Regions from separate parts of the Alteromonas sp. DY56-G5 genome, predicted to be linked through region 4. Evidence: predicted binding sites of a transcription regulator. Region 4 holds the regulator's gene; each other region holds the start of a gene.
What was found. The regulator sigma-54, encoded in region 4, starts transcription at its own class of promoters, with help from an activator protein. The targets are predictions, from matches to a motif close to GTTGGCACGNNNNTNGNNT.
Positions count from the first base shown of each region.

Region 1 (4,217 bases), on a different contig from region 4:
TTCTACCGTGCGAAGCGTTGTCTCAGGGTCGAATGACTCCCCGGGGAATACTGCGCATGCACCTGATGCTAAGCAAACTAAGTTGCCCAATACCATTCCAAAGCAGTGATAAAGCGGTACGGGAATACAAAGTTTGTCTTTGTGTGTGAACCTCATTGCTTGTGATACTAATAACCCATTATTTAGAATGTTTCGGTGCGTTAACGTTGCGCCTTTCGGATTTCCCGTGGTGCCAGAGGTAAACTGAATATTGATGTTATCATCCGCGCTAAGGTTCGATTCAACGGCCTCCAACTGAGACTCGAGCGCTTCCGTTGGTTCTATTTGCAATGCAGAAAAAGCCTGTAATCCTTCTACAGGCTTATCGCCAATAGTGTATACATATTTAAGTGAAGGCAACTTAGCAAGCGTTAGAGGACGCTTTGGTGTGTTCTTATCTTGGCTGTCTATTTCTGGCGCAAGCTCTTTCAACATGGCGACGTAATTTGACTGCTTGAACGACTGCGCCATGACTAAGTATTTTACGGCAACGTTATTAATGGCAAACGCTAATTCATCAGGACGATAAGCAGGGTTCAGGCATACCATGATCGCCCCGATTCGCGCAGTGGCCATCTGTACGATCGACCATTCGATATTGTTCGGAGACCATATGCCCACACGGTCGCCAGGTTCTACACCGTTTGCAAGTAAGCCGCAAGCAACACGTTCTACTTCATACCAATACTGCTGATAGGTCCAGCTAACGTCTTGATGTTTTACAATAATCGCTGGGTTATCGCCATAATTGTCGACAACATTTTTGAAATACTGACCGATAGTGAGCGACGTCAGCTCAGCGTCATCAGAGCCAGTAAACTCACTTTTCTGAAGAGGGAGTAGTGAGTTCGGTGTAAATTTTGATTCCATCATATCTTGCCTCCATGCGCGTACGCATCTGATTTATATATAAATAATAGAGTTGGCTGTTTCGGCTTTTGGTTCCAAATAACCAATGGCAACAATTGCAGTAAATGCTGAATACGCAACGAATAAAACAAATAATTCAATCTTTATTAACAATATTGTTGCAAACGGGTTTTGTCGACAAGATGTTAGTCGTATATGGGGTTATTCAACGATGAATTTGTGTGATTCGTCGTACACGCTGAAAGGAGAGTAATAACTAAAAGTGACAATGTATTTGATGTCTAAAGAAAATTGTCTCGACTTTAATGAAACAAAAAAGCCTCCGACGAAGGAGGCTTCCTAAAAATTTTTACTTTACGAAAGGTGAGTGTCTATTCAGACTCAATACCTTCGAAGTAGGCACGATATTCCATACGGGTAACGTAAGAATCGCCATTTTCGTCCATCATCTCAAAGTCACCTTCGACATGTGCAACCTTTAACTCCTCGGCTGTAAGCTTACCGTCGCTGTCTACATCGATTTCAGTAAACTTATTGTCGGCTGTGGCTGACATTTCAGTACGAAGCTCCTTATTCTTCTCTGATATCATTTCACCGTCTGCTTTAGAGAATAATTCAGGGTTGCCCTTTTCCGAGAGTAGAGCGTCATTGGTGCCTTCAGTTTTCACCTGAGTAATGATGTCGTCGCTAAACATTGATGGTTTTTCATCAACAAACTTGTTGAATTCAACACGGCTAATCATGCTGTCACCATCGGTATCCATTTTTGCGAGAAGCTTACTGTCAATAACGCCAGAAGACTCTGAACCGACGATATAGCCGTTTCCATCCTTATCCATTGCGTTAAATCCCATCGAGATCTTCTCTTCGTGGTGGCCTGCTACTGCTGAAGCAGATAGTGTTGCAGCAATAACAGCACTGGTAATCATACTTAGTTTTGTGATCTTCATAATCAAATTCCTTCTGGCTTTTACAGTGAACTCGGGCGTTCAATTGCCCTAACCACTAGGTCCACAGACCTCAACATAGGTGCAGATTGGAAGTAAGTTTCAATCTGACACCGCTAATGACTTACGTAATTCATTATTCATTGAATGTGCCAAATGCATAACTAACTGATTTAGTGAGGTAATAAAAATTTAAGGCGAGGTTTTCAATGTTATTGCTATGTTAAATTGTCGCAGTGTTTGCAAGATCTTCATACGTCAAACTTAAGCTGTTCTCAGATATAGATAGAACCCCATTAATGAGATTAAAACAGCGAGAGTTGATCGTTCGCTATTGTCTCAAAATTCAGGCCAATAAGAGGCAAGATACTATCGGCAATGGGTTGAATTTGTTTTTCAATATAGTGGTCATATTGAAGGGGGGCCGTGGCGGTTTCTGCGGTTTGAGGGCCCTGTACTGTAATGACATAGGCAATGGTAGTATTAAACTGATAGCGAAGTGGCAACCCCTGTTCTTTATAGTACTCGTCCGCTAATCGCGCTGCCTTTACGTGGGGAGGCAGCGACTTGGTATACGACGACAAAGGCTTTCGCAGCCGCTTTTTATAGACCAAAGCGTGATCCATTTCACCGGACTTTATCGCTGCCATCGTGCTATTTATGTAGTCTTCAACAGGCTTTCCAGTAAACACTTTTTTGTACAGCTCGTACTGGAAGGTTTTAGCTAATACCGTCCAATCAGAGCGGACATTTTCTAAGCCTTTAAAGACAAGTTCACTGCCCTTCATTCCTGCGTAACGTTTTTTGCTGCCTTCGGAAGAGCCTCGGATCGTCGGCATAAAAAACGTAGAAAAGTGAGATTCAAACTCAATTTCTAAGTGGCAATCAATGTCGAACTCACTTTTTAGTAACTCAGTCCACTTTCGATTAATAATGCTAGCGAGCTCAAGCCCAGTTTCTGACGGCGAACCCAGTGCATCATTCCCTTCTACATGAACAAATGTTGAGTCGGTATCACCGTAAATAACCGTATAGCCTAGTTCTTCAATCCAACCCGCAGTGGTTTGCATGATCTCGTGACCCCTTAATGTGATTGAGCTAGCCAGGCGAGGATCGTAGAAGGGGCAGCCGCCACTACCAAGCACACCATAGAAGGAGTTCATTAATATTTTGATGGCCTGAGAGCGCGGTGCGTCTTTCTGTTTTTTGGCTTCGTCGCGCTGAAGCCATAGGTTTTCAATGATGGAAGGTAGAAAATGAGATTCGCGGCTAAATACTGCGCCTTTAAAACCTTCTATCGCCGTGTCAGGAGACTTAAGCCCTTCTGCAAGTCCTAACGGGTCGATTTTAAATGTACGAATGATGGAAGGATATAGGCTCTTAAAATCGAGGACTAAAACGTCTTTATATAAACCTGGCTGGGAACGCATGACATAACCACCCGGACTAGCCAAGCCTCCATTTTCAGGTCTTACCCCCGCGACATAAGACTTGCGGTGAAGCTTAGGCAAGTACACATTTAAAAACGCGGCCACTGACCCTCCGGGGCGACTCATATCTAGGCCGGTAAGAATACTGCGCAGCGCCAGAAAATCGATAAATTGGGTTTTATCCTGAATGCGATTGACCAGTTCCGTGTCTTTAAAGTTATAGTTAGCTAGTGCAACAGGGTCGCTATGATAAAGACGCTTTATCGCTTCAAGCTTGTCGGCAGCCTGAATAAGCTTATTTTCGCCAAGCAGTTCTTCAGATACGTGATCGAGCGAGAACGACTCGAATTGATAAGTCATTGTTTTTAGTGCTTCGATACCATCAATAACGCATCGTCCTGGCACATCAACGAGGGTTTGATCCTCCCACTGCCTTACAGAAGCCTCTCTGCCATGGCGGCCGATAGCATACTTTAGCGAGTTAGCCCTAGCGCGGCGTTCAAGTACCGCCATATCGAACTGTTTAACATTCCAGCCTAAAATGATATCTGGGTCGTGGGATGTAAGATATGAAAAAAATGCTTCAAGCAGTGCTTTTTCTGATTCAACGACAATGAGCTCGTACGCGCTGTCTTCTTGTCCTTGCAATGTTTGCCCAACAAAACGTGGCGGGCATAGAAGCAGCACAATGTTGAGTCCTTCACCGGCTAACGCAATGCTAAAGAGTTCTTCATGCTCATTGCATTCGATGTCTATGCTAAGTGATGTAAATGTGGTTCTGAATTGACAGGGTCTGATTTGCGCATTTTCTATAATGATCTGAGACGTATCGTCGAAATCTTGCGGAGCCAGAAATTCCACCGCACCATACACAAAGCGCTCCATTAAGTAGCGATCGGCAACGCGAATATCCGCTTCGTACAATATAATA
Region 1 covers NZ_JANHZQ010000012.1:1,301-5,517, forward strand. Annotated here, with positions in the region: gene NO989_RS08055 (AMP-binding protein) at 1-912, opposite strand, end outside; gene NO989_RS08060 (EF-hand domain-containing protein) at 1,281-1,859, opposite strand; gene NO989_RS08065 (DNA polymerase II) at 2,162-4,217, opposite strand, start outside.
Region 1: the regulator sigma-54 is predicted to act here: its motif matches at 1,995-2,013, upstream of NO989_RS08060 (EF-hand domain-containing protein).

Region 2 (4,217 bases), on a different contig from region 4:
CATTGACTCATGTTGCGTAGGTCATAGGAGAGAATAATGTCTAAAACTACCATTTTAATTGTTGAAGATGACGCAGGATTACGCGAAGCACTCCTAGACACCCTTCTGTTAGGTAACTATGAAGTTGTTGCCGCTGACTGTGCTGAAGAAGCGTTAATGGTGCTGTCTTCGCGCTCCGTCGATTTAGTGGTAAGCGATATTCAAATGGGCGAAATGAGCGGTTTAACGCTACTTAAGAGTATCAAAACTAAGTACCCCAATATGCCGGTGCTATTGATGACAGCCTATGCCACTATTGATGATGCCGTGCAGGCAATGCGCGATGGCGCTACAGACTATCTATCAAAACCGTTTGCCCCAGAAGTACTGCTTAATTTAGTGGGACGCTACGCGCCGGCTCAAAAAATAGAGTCACGCACGCCTATTGTTGCTGACCCTTCAAGCTTGAAGTTACTTGAGCTTTCTCGCAAAGTCGCGAAGTCCGACGCCACTGTGATGGTAATGGGACCAAGCGGTTCGGGTAAAGAAGTGCTGTCTCGCTATATTCACGATCAGTCGCCGCGAAGTGATGCGCCATTTGTTGCCATCAACTGTGCAGCCATACCAGAGAACATGCTAGAAGCGACCTTGTTTGGTTACGAAAAAGGTGCGTTCACCGGCGCAATCCAAGCGTGCCCGGGTAAATTTGAACAAGCCCAAGACGGTACGCTGTTACTTGATGAAATAACCGAGATGGATTTGGCGCTTCAAGCTAAACTGCTACGCGTGTTACAAGAGCGCGAAGTAGAGCGTCTTGGCGGACGTAAAACCGTTAAGCTCAACGTCCGTGTTATTGCTACAAGTAACCGAGATTTGAGAAAAGCAGTGGATGCGGGAGAGTTCAGAGAAGATTTGTACTACCGCTTAAATGTATTCCCTATCGAGTGGCGCCCGCTTTCGGAACGTCCGGGTGATATTGTCCCTCTTGCCGAACATCTGGTGCAGCGTCATGCTAGTTCTCAAGGGCTGGGTACTATCAGGTTAAGCGCAGCAGCGCGCAATAAGCTCTCACAATACAGCTGGCCTGGGAACGTTCGCGAACTAGAAAACGTGGTTCAACGGGCGCTTATTTTATGCGAACACAATGAGATCGACGCCAGCGATTTAATGATTGACGAAGACATGACTGCACCTGTTGAGACACCGCAAGAGCATGTTGAAGAAAATAGGCTAGGGTCTGAGCTGCGCTACCAAGAACATCAAATTATCCTCGATACGTTGGTGTCGTGTAACGGCAAGCGTAAAGATGTGGCAGAAAAGCTCGGCATTAGTCCAAGAACCCTTCGTTACAAATTAGCGCGCATGCGCGAAGACGGTATTGAAGTGCCCGCATAAGGTCGCTTTCTACACTTTCGGTTTCCTCGTCCTTATCCGTCGCCTCTGTAGTAAAGAAGGCGGCGGTTTTTTGTTGCTCTCACTAAGTCAAACGCCATAAATTTGGCTAATCCTCTTATTTTTAATTTATCCTGTTGATATATATGGCTTTTTAAAGTTGGCAAGCCCTTTGCTAAATCCCCTCTATACATAAGTTATACGCCGATGTTCAGGCGGTCTCGAAAAAGCACTAGGAGTGGTTATGGACGTTAAAGCCAATAGTTTGTATCAAGAAATGCAGAACATGATTGGGCAAACTCGTCTTCAAGTTAATGAGCCTCAACAGCAGCCGCTTAGTGAAGTTAATAGCTCGGCAAGTGATTTCTCGACCATGCTAAAGAATGCGGTAGATGGTGTAAACGGCATGCAGCTCGAATCTAAAGACGCGCAGCAGCGTTTTGAAATGGGCGACCCTAACTTAAGCCTAGCTCAAGTTATGCTGACGAAAGAAAAGGCGGGCATTGCTTTTGAAGCCACTGTTCAAGTACGTAACAAAGTACTTGAAGCCTATAAAACAATAATGAATATGCCGGTGTAAGTGGAGTAGGTTATGGCTGAAGCTACAGGTACAAACCTTACGGTTCCTGATCAAAATCAAGCAGTGGACAATGAGCCAGAAAACAAATCTGGTTTTATGGACACTTTAGGTAGCGCAGATATGATGCGCCAAATGGCCCTTGTGGTTGTTTTGGTAATCTGCGTCGCCATCGCTATTTTTATTCTTATCTGGTCGCAAGAGCCTGATTACCGCCCACTTGCGAAAATGGAAACCCAAGAGCTTATTGAAACCCTCGATTATATGGATGCGAACCAAATCGACTATAAGCTTGAAGGCAATATTGTTTACGTAAGAAGTGACGAATTCCAAAACATCCGTTTAGGCATGACCCGCCAAGGGTTAACAAAGGCCTCTGATGCCGGTACCGATATCATTATGCAGGATATGGGGTTTGGTGTGAGCCAGCGTGTTGAGATGGAACGTCTAAAACACGCCCGCGAGCAACAAATCGCGGCTACCATCGAAGATATCGCAAGCATTCAAAAAGCCCGTGTCTTGTTAGCTATGCCTAAAGAAAACGTATTTGCGCGAAGAGAGAAGAAAGCGTCGGCAACCGTTGTGCTAACGGCTAAGCGCGGTGCCGTTATTGCAGGTGAAGAGGTTGATGCTGTTGTCGATATCGTTGCGTCTGCAGTGCAAAACATGGAGCCGTCTAAGGTAACCGTAACAGACAGCAATGGTCGTCTGCTAAACTCAGGCTCTCAAGATTCTATGAGTGCTCGTGCCAGAAAAGAATACGAGATTGAGCGCCAGCGTGAGCAAGAGTACTTAGAAAAAATTGACGCTATACTGATTCCAGTATTGGGCATAGGTAACTACACAGCACAAGCTGACGTTACCATGGACTTTACAGCTATGGAACAAACACAGCGTAGCTACAACCCTGATTTACCTGCGGTTCGCAGTGAAATGATAATGGAAGAAAACAGCGTAGGTGGTGGTGTTGGTGGTATTCCTGGTGCACTGTCTAATCAGCCTCCGTTAGATTCTAATATTCCAGAAAATGCTGTGGGCGGCAGTCAACAAACTATGCCTGGGCGCACAGCAAAAGAGTCTACGCGCAACTACGAACTTGATACCACTATCAGTCATACCAAGAAACAGACAGGGGTTATTCGCAGATTAAGTGTATCTGTGGCGGTGGACTATACCCAAGTTGCGGGTGAAGACGGTGCGATGACGCCAACACCGCGTAAACAAGAAGAGATTCTAAACATTCGTAGGCTTTTACAGGGCGGCATTGGCTTTGACGTTACCCGTGGTGATTCGTTAGAAGTTGTAAGCGTGCCCTTTACTCGGATGGACGCAGGGGAAATTGAAGACGCGCCTATTTGGGAGCAGCCCGGATTTCTACCAATTCTAAAGCTAGTTGTTGGTGGCTTGGTTATAATAGTGCTTATCATCTTCGTGATTCGTCCTATGCTACGTCGTCTTATTAATCCTGATGAGTCGAACGACGCCGATGAATTTGATGCAGACGAGGGCTTAGATTTAGGCGATGACACCATTAGCATGTTAACGTCTGACTTTGATGAAGGACAGGTAGGCTTTGCGCCAGATGGTTCACTCATGCTGCCTGACCTGCACAAAGATGAAGATGTACTTAAAGCCGTACGTGCCCTTGTGGCCAATGAACCTGAGTTATCAGCCCAAGTAGTGAAGGGCTGGTTAATGCAAGACGAGTAGTGAGATAAGATTATGGCTGAAGAACTTGCCAATGTTGACGAGCCGTCATACGACGTCAGTAAATTAGAAGGCGTAGAAAAAGCGGCCATCTTGCTGCTGAGTCTTTCTGAAGAAGACGCCGCCCAGATATTGAAACACTTAGAGCCCAAGCAAGTACAAAAGCTCGGTACTGAAATGGCAAAAGTGGACGATATGACGCAAACCAAAATTACGGCGGTTCATAAGCACTTTATCGAAGAAATTCAGAATTACAGTACCATTGGCTTCCAAAGCCAAGACTTTGTTAAACGTGCGCTAACAGCCGCGTTAGGTGAAGATAAGGCCGCAAACCTAATTGATCAAATCCTGATGGGAAGCGGTGCAAAAGGCCTAGACTCATTGAAGTGGATGGACTCTAAGCAAGTAGCCAGCATTATTCGCAATGAGCACCCGCAGATTCAAACTATCGTATTGTCTTATTTAGAGCCTGAACAAAGTGCTGAAATATTGGCGCAGTTCCCTGAAAAAGTGCGACTCGACTTGCTAATGCGTATAGCAAATCTAGAGGAAGTTCAGCCGG
Region 2 covers NZ_JANHZQ010000004.1:87,958-92,174, reverse strand. Annotated here, with positions in the region: gene NO989_RS03045 (PAS domain-containing sensor histidine kinase) at 1-20, shown strand, start outside; gene NO989_RS03040 (sigma-54-dependent transcriptional regulator) at 37-1,374, shown strand; gene fliE (flagellar hook-basal body complex protein FliE) at 1,616-1,951, shown strand; gene fliF (flagellar basal-body MS-ring/collar protein FliF) at 1,964-3,658, shown strand; gene fliG (flagellar motor switch protein FliG) at 3,671-4,217, shown strand, end outside.
Region 2: the regulator sigma-54 is predicted to act here: its motif matches at 1,531-1,549, upstream of fliE (flagellar hook-basal body complex protein FliE).

Region 3 (4,217 bases), on a different contig from region 4:
TTACGCTTAACGTTTCGGTGTAGTCGGTAAGATATTCTTCATCGCCAGTTAGCATATAGCCGCGCTGACCAGACTCCACGCGAAGTACAGCAACGTGAAGGCGGTTAACTGCATTGATAACACGGTTCGTAGTGAACAGCCGCGCTTCCAGAGCAGAAAGGTCATTCAATGTACTAACTACGTAAAATGAATTAGCAGTTATTACAATAATGACCAGAACAACTAAAATTATCCAACTGTATAGTGAAGACAATACTTTAGTAATCATTTACTTAATCCGAAACATTGCCACTTAACTCTGATGTCATTTCAGCAAGAGTATGGCTGCAGTCTTTAGCACTGCTTATTATTTTGTCCAACGCCACTAATGCCTTTTCAGGTGCAACGTCACCGTTTAATGCCATTTTTACTAGCTCAGCTTGCATTGATATTCTGTTTAATGGTTTGCGTGCATCATGCACATAAACACTTAGTCGAGAAAATTCTTCGCTAGTCATGCCGAATACCTCTTACTTAGTCGTCTTTACTTAAGTCGCCATATGCATGAAGACGGTTGTAAAGCGTTTTTGTACTAATTCCCAGCATTTCTGCTGCGGTGGTCTTATTGCCATTCACTTTTTCCAACGTGGCATAAATTAGCTCTTTTTCCACGTCTTCAATGGTTCTACCGGCTTGAAGTGCCGGTGTCGTGCTCTGTTTTTGAGCGAAAGGTGACTCAATGGTTTTTGGTAATTCAATCTCACTCTTTTCAGGGTCGCTCATAATGGCAGCGCGATGCACAAAGTGTCTTAGTTCACGCACGTTACCGGGCCAGTCGTAGGCTTGTAACGTATCGAGTTGATTATCTTCCCACTTAAATTGCGAGCCATTATCTTTATTGAATTCAGCAATAAAGGTTTTTGCTAGTAATGGAATATCTTCCTTTCTTTCACGTAGCGGAGGAATGGTGATTGGGAACACCGCAAGTCTGAAGTAGATGTCTTCGCGCAGTACTTTGCTTTGCGCAATCTCTTCCATTGTTCGGTTCGTGGCAGATACAACGCGGCAGCTCACCGGGATGGTCTTCGTTCCGCCCACACGAATAACAACCTTGTTTTCTAAAACGCGGAGTAAGTTGGGCTGCATATCAATGGGCATTTCTGTGATTTCGTCCAAAAAGAGCGTGCCGCCCTCAGCTTGTTCGAAGACACCTTCTTTACGTCCTACAGCGCCGGTAAATGCTCCTTTTTCGTGACCGAAAAGTTCGCTACCTATTAGTTCTTTCGAGAATGCACCACAGTTGGTTGCAATATAAGGACCTTCACTTTCTGAAGCGCGATGAATTGCGGCAGCCACCACTTCTTTACCTACACCACTTTCACCAAGCAGCATTACGTTTGCGCTAGTTTTGCTCACTCTAGAAATTAGCTTGTAGAGCTCTTTCATAATTGGCGATTCACCAATCAGCAAGTCAAAATGTCTCTCTATTTTTTCTTGTGCAGGTGCTTTTTCTTTTGGCTTTTGACTTAATACGGCCTCTATTTCCTCCCGTTGAATTGGCTTAACGAGGTAGTCGACCGTGGGGCCACACAGACCCTTTATCACGCTTTTCACAGAAGGGTGACCCGTTATCAGCGTAACGCGAGGGCGCTTAGGAAGTGCATCTAATTCATTGAACAAGTGCGCGCCGCTTCCATCGGGTAGCATGAAATCAAGCAGTACATGGTCAAAGGTTTCTTTTTCTAACCAATCGCGGGCTTCTTTGAGTGTGGCAGCGGTAAGTACTTCGTGGCCAAGAAACTCGATGATAGTACAAGCTACTTCTGTGAACTCGGCGTCGTCATCAACTAAAAGTACGGTAAGCACGTGGATGTCCCTCTCTTCTTTCGTTTCCTATTCAGAAAAATATGGAATAGAATCAATGTTATAGTTTTATCATACGCTATTAACAACGGAATGCTAAAGCGCATATTTAAAGTTTATTTATACGCTGCTTTAAATTGATAAGGCGTAAGCGCATCGGAAAATATCTAAACGCTTCAAGCAACCCGGAAACCTTGAACATTTGCTTAGATGCCAGGGATAGTCGGTTGCGCTACCTTCTTCTAATTTATCAACTCTTTGCGATCAGCGGTACACATCGCACTAAAGTACAGAATGTCTATATCTGTCTTTGTTTATTAGGTGATTTTATTTTACTTATCAGGAGCATTTGCAAAAAGTATTCCTGTCTTTAACACACCGTCACATGCAATCGATGGCATATTTTTCGCACGATTTAACTGTCTAAAGTTGCTTGCAATTTCATTATGGTTAATCGACTAGGTGCAAGAAATGTATATTAATTAGGCGAGAAGCCCGTCTGATTAGCGCGACTTTCGCAGGTAATGTGATATCAAAGGAATTGAAGGTGTGGGAAAAACAGCTGTAAGATCAATGACCTTGTACGAGTTGTTGGGGAAAATGCAGCCGCGAGCAAGACAAGATACGTTCGAGTTTGCCGAGTTTTGGGATGTGATGAAGAAAAGAGGCTTTGGACCAATGTTGGCGCTGCCATCTTTTATCGCTTGCACACCGATCGGGGCCATCCCTGGGATCCCATCTTTAGCGGGTGGGACGATTTTACTCATCGCGTTGCAAATTTTACTCGGTCGTAGGCATCCTTGGTTACCGCAAAGAGTGAAGCAACTAAACTGTGACGCCGATCAGCTTCGCTACATTGTCGAAAAGGTTAAACCGTATGCAGTACGCGTAGACCGCTTTTTAGTTCCTCGGTGTTTTTTCATGCGCCAGCCTGTGTTCAGATCATTCATCGCATTATGCTGTGCGGGTTGCGGACTTGTAATGATTCCACTCGAGCTTATTCCCTTTATGGGGCTTATTCCCGCTTTTGCTGTTTTGATTATGGCAATAGGCATGGCCACAGACGACGGTGCTGTGGCGTTATTTGGTGATTCATTATCGCTATTTGGCTTTATACTTGGGTTTGAACGCCTTGCAGTCGCGCTAAGTTGATGATCTAACTACTCAGTACACGAGTCGAGCATAAAATCTGACGATGGAAGGTTCATTGTTTGATATCGTAGCTCCCCAATAAAAGCACGGGCAGCTGGTCCCAACGTATCGCCGTCTTCGAAAGACAAATAAAGGAGCGCCTTACGCAACGCTGCATTATTATCGAGGGGAAGGGGAACGAGTGTACCGTCTTCTAGCTCATCTTTAATTATTGCTATAGGCAGCCACGCAAAACCCAACCCCTGAGCAATAATATCTAATGACGTTCTAACGTGGCTTACGGTCCAGCGTTGCTCTGCACCTAACCAGCCCACATCAGCTTTTCGTTCCGCGGATGAATCCCTTACCACAATTTGACGATACGCTTTTAAGTCTTCCAGTGTGAGCGTTCTATCCAATTGGTGCAATGGATGGTCGGCGTGAGCGACAGCTGCAAATTCAATTTCGCACAAGTCTTCGCTAAAGCCACTAGAAAACGCGAAAGGAGAGATGCCTAAATCAACTTTACCATTGCTCAAAAGTGAATTTGCGCCACTGAGTACAGTTTCTTCTATCTCGATACGAAGGAGCGGGAACTCAGCAGAAACTTTCGCTAGCACGTTATAAAGCAATTCAGACGGGAAAATAATATCCACCGCTATGCGTAAAGTTGTTTCTGTGCCAGATTTAAGGCTATTGGCAACGGCCTCGAGCTTGTGCGCTTCGCTAAGCAAAAAAGAGGCACGGCGATACATAAGTTCACCTTGCGGCGAAAGCTGGACTTTACGTCCAATATTCTCAAACAATGACACTCCAATGGCGTTTTCAAGCTTTTGAACCGCGTGGTGAACGCTCGATTGACTTTTGTGAACTTCAGCAGCAGCTTGATTAAAGCCGCCTGCATCGACGACGGCTTTGAACATTCGCCATTGTTCTAACGTAGATTTCAGCATACAGCGCCTTAAAACTCTTAATTAACGCTACTTATAGCATACGCGTGGTTAAGAAGTCATTTCTGGTTTGCTTGATTTATCGTGGGTACAGGGCATGTCACAACCGAAACGTTCTCATAACCCATCTTTATAAGTTGCTCTGCAGCTAGTTTTGCTCGAACGCCCGACGCACAGTGAATATAAAGTGGCGCTGAAGCATCTTTAAACTGTTCCAGTGCCTTCATTTCGAGCACGCCGCGTGGTATGTGAAGCGCAGAAGGTACGGGCTGATTGGCAACTTCGGCACTCTCT
Region 3 covers NZ_JANHZQ010000033.1:29,398-33,614, forward strand. Annotated here, with positions in the region: gene NO989_RS15435 (sensor histidine kinase) at 1-268, opposite strand, end outside; gene NO989_RS15440 (hypothetical protein) at 273-497, opposite strand; gene NO989_RS15445 (sigma-54 dependent transcriptional regulator) at 514-1,845, opposite strand; gene NO989_RS15450 (exopolysaccharide biosynthesis protein) at 2,416-2,994, shown strand; gene NO989_RS15455 (LysR family transcriptional regulator) at 3,003-3,926, opposite strand; gene NO989_RS15460 (rhodanese-like domain-containing protein) at 3,983-4,217, opposite strand, start outside.
Region 3: the regulator sigma-54 is predicted to act here: its motif matches at 2,236-2,254, upstream of NO989_RS15450 (exopolysaccharide biosynthesis protein).

Region 4 (4,217 bases):
AAACCAAGTTAATATTGAGAACCAAACTGGCGATGACTTTGTCAGAAGTATATCGACCGAGTACATTCAAATTAATTTAGAAACCAAGCAAATGACATCTGACCAACCCGTTGAAATACTGGGCACCCAATATGTCATTTTAAGTAATGGGTTTAACGCGAATTTACGCACACAAGAATACGAGCTTTTAGATCATGTACAAACCACTTATTCCCCTAGCAACTAGTTTATTGCTTGCCATCGCTAGCGGTGCGGTACACGCCAGTGAAGATGATTTTTCGCAGCCCATAAAAATAGGCTCGAACACCCAGTTTATCGACGGTAAAAATAAAACCGCGTTGTACAAAGACGACGTACTCATAACTCAAGGCTCTTTGGTTATTGAAGCTGACGAAGTGGAAGTAATTGCCACTGACGGTGGTGGTCGTGAAATATTTATTGCTAGAGGAAAGCCTGCAAGCTATTCCCAGCAATTGGAAGACGGCACGCCAGTTTCGGCAAAAGCTAATGAAATACGCTATGAAGTGGTGAACCGAACGATTTCTCTTGCTGGAAACGCAGAGTTGAAACAAGACACCAGTAAAGTACAGGGTGACAACATCACGTTCGATATGATTACCGAGCAATTGCTAGCGACTGGCGGCGCAGGTAAGGATGGTGAGGGTCGAGTGACCACAGTATTCACACCTGAGACCATTCGCAAAACTTCGTCTAAGAAAGACAAAAAAGACAACGAGGGCAATGAATAGCAATGGCAACTTTGAGCGCTAAAAATCTTGCTAAGGCTTACAAGTCAAGACAGGTTGTTCGAGATGTAAGTCTGTCTGTCTCAACGGGTCAAATTGTTGGTCTTCTTGGCCCAAATGGCGCTGGTAAGACCACCACATTCTACATGATTGTTGGTTTAGTGAATCTGGATAAAGGCAAGATTGAAATCGACGACAATGAGCTAACTCATCAGCCCATGCACGAGCGCGCACGCCGCGGAATTGGCTACCTACCGCAGGAAGCCTCTATTTTCAGAAAGCTCACAGTGCATGAAAATATCATGGCCATTTTGCAAACCCGTAAAGATTTAAATTCACAACAGCAAGAAGAAGAAGCTGATGCGCTACTTGATGAATTTAATATTAACCATATACGTAATAGTACGGGGATGAGTTTGTCAGGGGGCGAACGCCGTCGCGTTGAGATTGCCCGCGCTCTGGCAGCAAAACCGCAATTTATTTTGTTAGACGAACCATTTGCTGGTGTTGATCCAATATCAGTTAATGATATAAAGAAGATAATACAACATCTTCGCGATAGGGGTATTGGAATCCTTATCACAGACCATAACGTACGAGAGACATTGGATGTTTGTGAAAAGGCGTACATTGTGAGTCATGGCGAGCTTATTGCGCAAGGAACGGCGGAACAGGTTTTAAGTAATCAAAAAGTAAGGGATGTATACCTAGGCGAACAATTCAGGCTATAGTTAATGTAACCGAATTGCCATTTTTCAGTTTCGCTCTGGTATATTCAATTTAGAGCATTTAAATAAGACGTAGATGAAACCATCTTTACAGCTAAAATTTAGCCAACAACTTACCATGACACCACAGCTTCAGCAGGCCATTAAACTGCTGCAGCTTTCTACACTTGATCTTCAACAAGAGATCCAAGAAGCGCTCGATTCTAATCCGCTATTAGAAGTTGAAGAAGGTAACGACGAGCCGCAACTAGAAAAGAACAATATCGACAACGATGACAGCGGCTCTGAGGCCACTGCTTCTGCATCTAGTGACACACTAGAAGCCGGCGATGCACTTGAGAAAAACGATCTTCCCGATGAGCTGCCAATCGACAGCACATGGGACGAATACTACTCTGCTTCATCTTCGCCAGCTCCGGGTCCATCCAATGACGACGAGCAAATCTTCCAAGGTGAGACTACTGAAGATATTCAAGAGCACCTTCTTTGGCAAATGCGCCTTACCCACTTCTCGGATACCGATCGCGCAATCGCTACAGCAATCATCGACTCTATTGACGAGTCAGGTTATTTAACCGTTACCCTTGATGATATTTTAGAAGCGGTTAACGATGATGATATGGAAGAGCCGATTGAAATGGACGAAATAGAATGTGTGCTTAAGCGCATTCAGATGTTCGACCCTATTGGTTCTGGCTCACGCTCTCCACAAGAATGTTTGATGGTGCAATTGCGCCAGTTTTCAGAAGACACACCGTGGCTTGCTGAAGCAAAGCAACTGATTGAAGAGTACTCTGACTTACTGAGCAGCAAAGACTATCGTACGCTTATGCGTAAAAGCCGATTGAAAGAAGATCAGCTACGCGAGGCAATGCGTTTACTGCAAACCTTGAATCCTCGCCCAGGTAGTGCTTTAGTTACTAAAGAGCCTGAGTACGTTATTCCTGATGTCTCAGTAACCAAGAAAAATGGCCGTTGGGTGGTTGAGCTGAACCCCGACAGTCTGCCTAAATTAAGCGTAAATCAACAATACGCTGCAATGAGTCGCCGTGCCAAGAATAGTAGCGATTCACAATTCATCCGCTCACACATGCAAGAGGCTAAGTGGTTCATAAAGAGCCTTGAATCTCGTAACGAAACCTTAATGAAGGTTGCAAACTGCATTGTGCAGCAGCAAATGGGCTTTTTTGAGCACGGCCCGGAAATGATGAAACCAATGGTGCTAAATGATGTCGCAGAAATGGTAGATATGCACGAATCCACTATTTCGCGAGTGACAACGCAAAAGTACATGCATACGCCACGTGGAATCTTCGAATTGAAGTATTTCTTCTCAAGCCACGTTGCAACAGAGTCTGGTGGTGAATGTTCATCTACAGCGATTCGTGCATTGATCAAGAAATTAGTGGCCGCTGAAAAGCCTAGCAAGCCGCTGAGTGATAGCAAGATTGCTTCATTGTTGGCCGAACAAGGCATTAAAGTTGCCCGGCGAACAATAGCAAAGTACCGGGAATCGTTGTCGATCCCGCCGTCGAACCAACGCAAAAGCCTTATTTAATCGGGCTTAATAATATAAGGAAGACGAAATATGCAAATCAACCTTACTGGTCATCATGTCGAAATCACCGACTCTTTGCGTAATTATGTCGATACGAAGTTCAGCAAACTTGAACGTCACTTTGATCACATTTCTAATGTGCATGTCATCCTGAACGTTGAAAAATTAAATCAAAAAGCCGAAGCGACCGTTCATTTAAGTGGCGCTGAAGTATTCGCATCCTCAGAAAATACCGACATGTATGCGGCGATTGACAGCATGGTTGATAAACTCGACCGGCAGGTAATCAAGCATAAGGAAAAACTGAAAAAACATTAGTAGTTAATTAAGCATGGATATACAAGCCATCGTAAGTCTGGACCGCACCGAGTGTGCGGTTCAGTGTAATAGTAAAAAGCGAATTCTTGAGATCATCGCTGATATCGCTGCCAAGCAAAACGAGAACATTGATCAGGCAACGGTACTCAACAGTTTGATGGCTCGAGAGCGTATGGGTAGTACAGGCATTGGTAATGGTATCGCCTTACCCCACGGACGCCTGCCGGGCCTTGAAAAAGTGATCGCCATTGTTGTAACCAGCACGCCAGCAATCGACTTCGACGCCCTTGACGAGAAACCCGTAGACATCTTTTTTGCGCTACTCGTTCCTGAGGAACAGACCGAAGGACACCTTCAAACGCTGGCCACCGTGGCTGGTAAACTAAGCGACAAAGAAACGATTAAAGCAATACGTCGCGCAACGACAAGCGACGATATTCTATCTGCATTAAGTTAAACATTAAGCGCCTATTAACCGTTTAGTAGGCGCCTAATTCAACAACGCGTATGTGATAAAACCAGAGTATTAGGGAGAAAGTAGGTGAAGCTGATAATAATCAGTGGTCGTTCGGGGTCTGGTAAGTCTGTCGCACTTCGCGCATTGGAAGATTTAGGTTATTACTGTGTTGATAATATCCCGGTAAACTTACTTCCCACCTTAACCCATACAGTTGTTGACGAGTACGATCAGGTTGCGGTAAGTATCGATGTGAGAAACTTACCTAAAAATCCTGACGATTTGGTAGAAATTCTAGACTACCTGCCTTCTTCGTGGTCGATGACCATTGTTTACATTGACGCGAGCGATGATGTACTGGTTAAGCGTTTTAGCGAAACACGTCGTCTTCACCCTCTCGCCAAGCTTAA
Region 4 covers NZ_JANHZQ010000029.1:52,831-57,047, forward strand. Annotated here, with positions in the region: gene lptC (LPS export ABC transporter periplasmic protein LptC) at 1-226, shown strand, start outside; gene lptA (lipopolysaccharide transport periplasmic protein LptA) at 195-749, shown strand; gene lptB (LPS export ABC transporter ATP-binding protein) at 752-1,477, shown strand; gene NO989_RS14460 (RNA polymerase factor sigma-54) at 1,551-3,032, shown strand; gene hpf (ribosome hibernation promoting factor) at 3,063-3,350, shown strand; gene ptsN (PTS IIA-like nitrogen regulatory protein PtsN) at 3,364-3,807, shown strand; gene rapZ (RNase adapter RapZ) at 3,892-4,217, shown strand, end outside.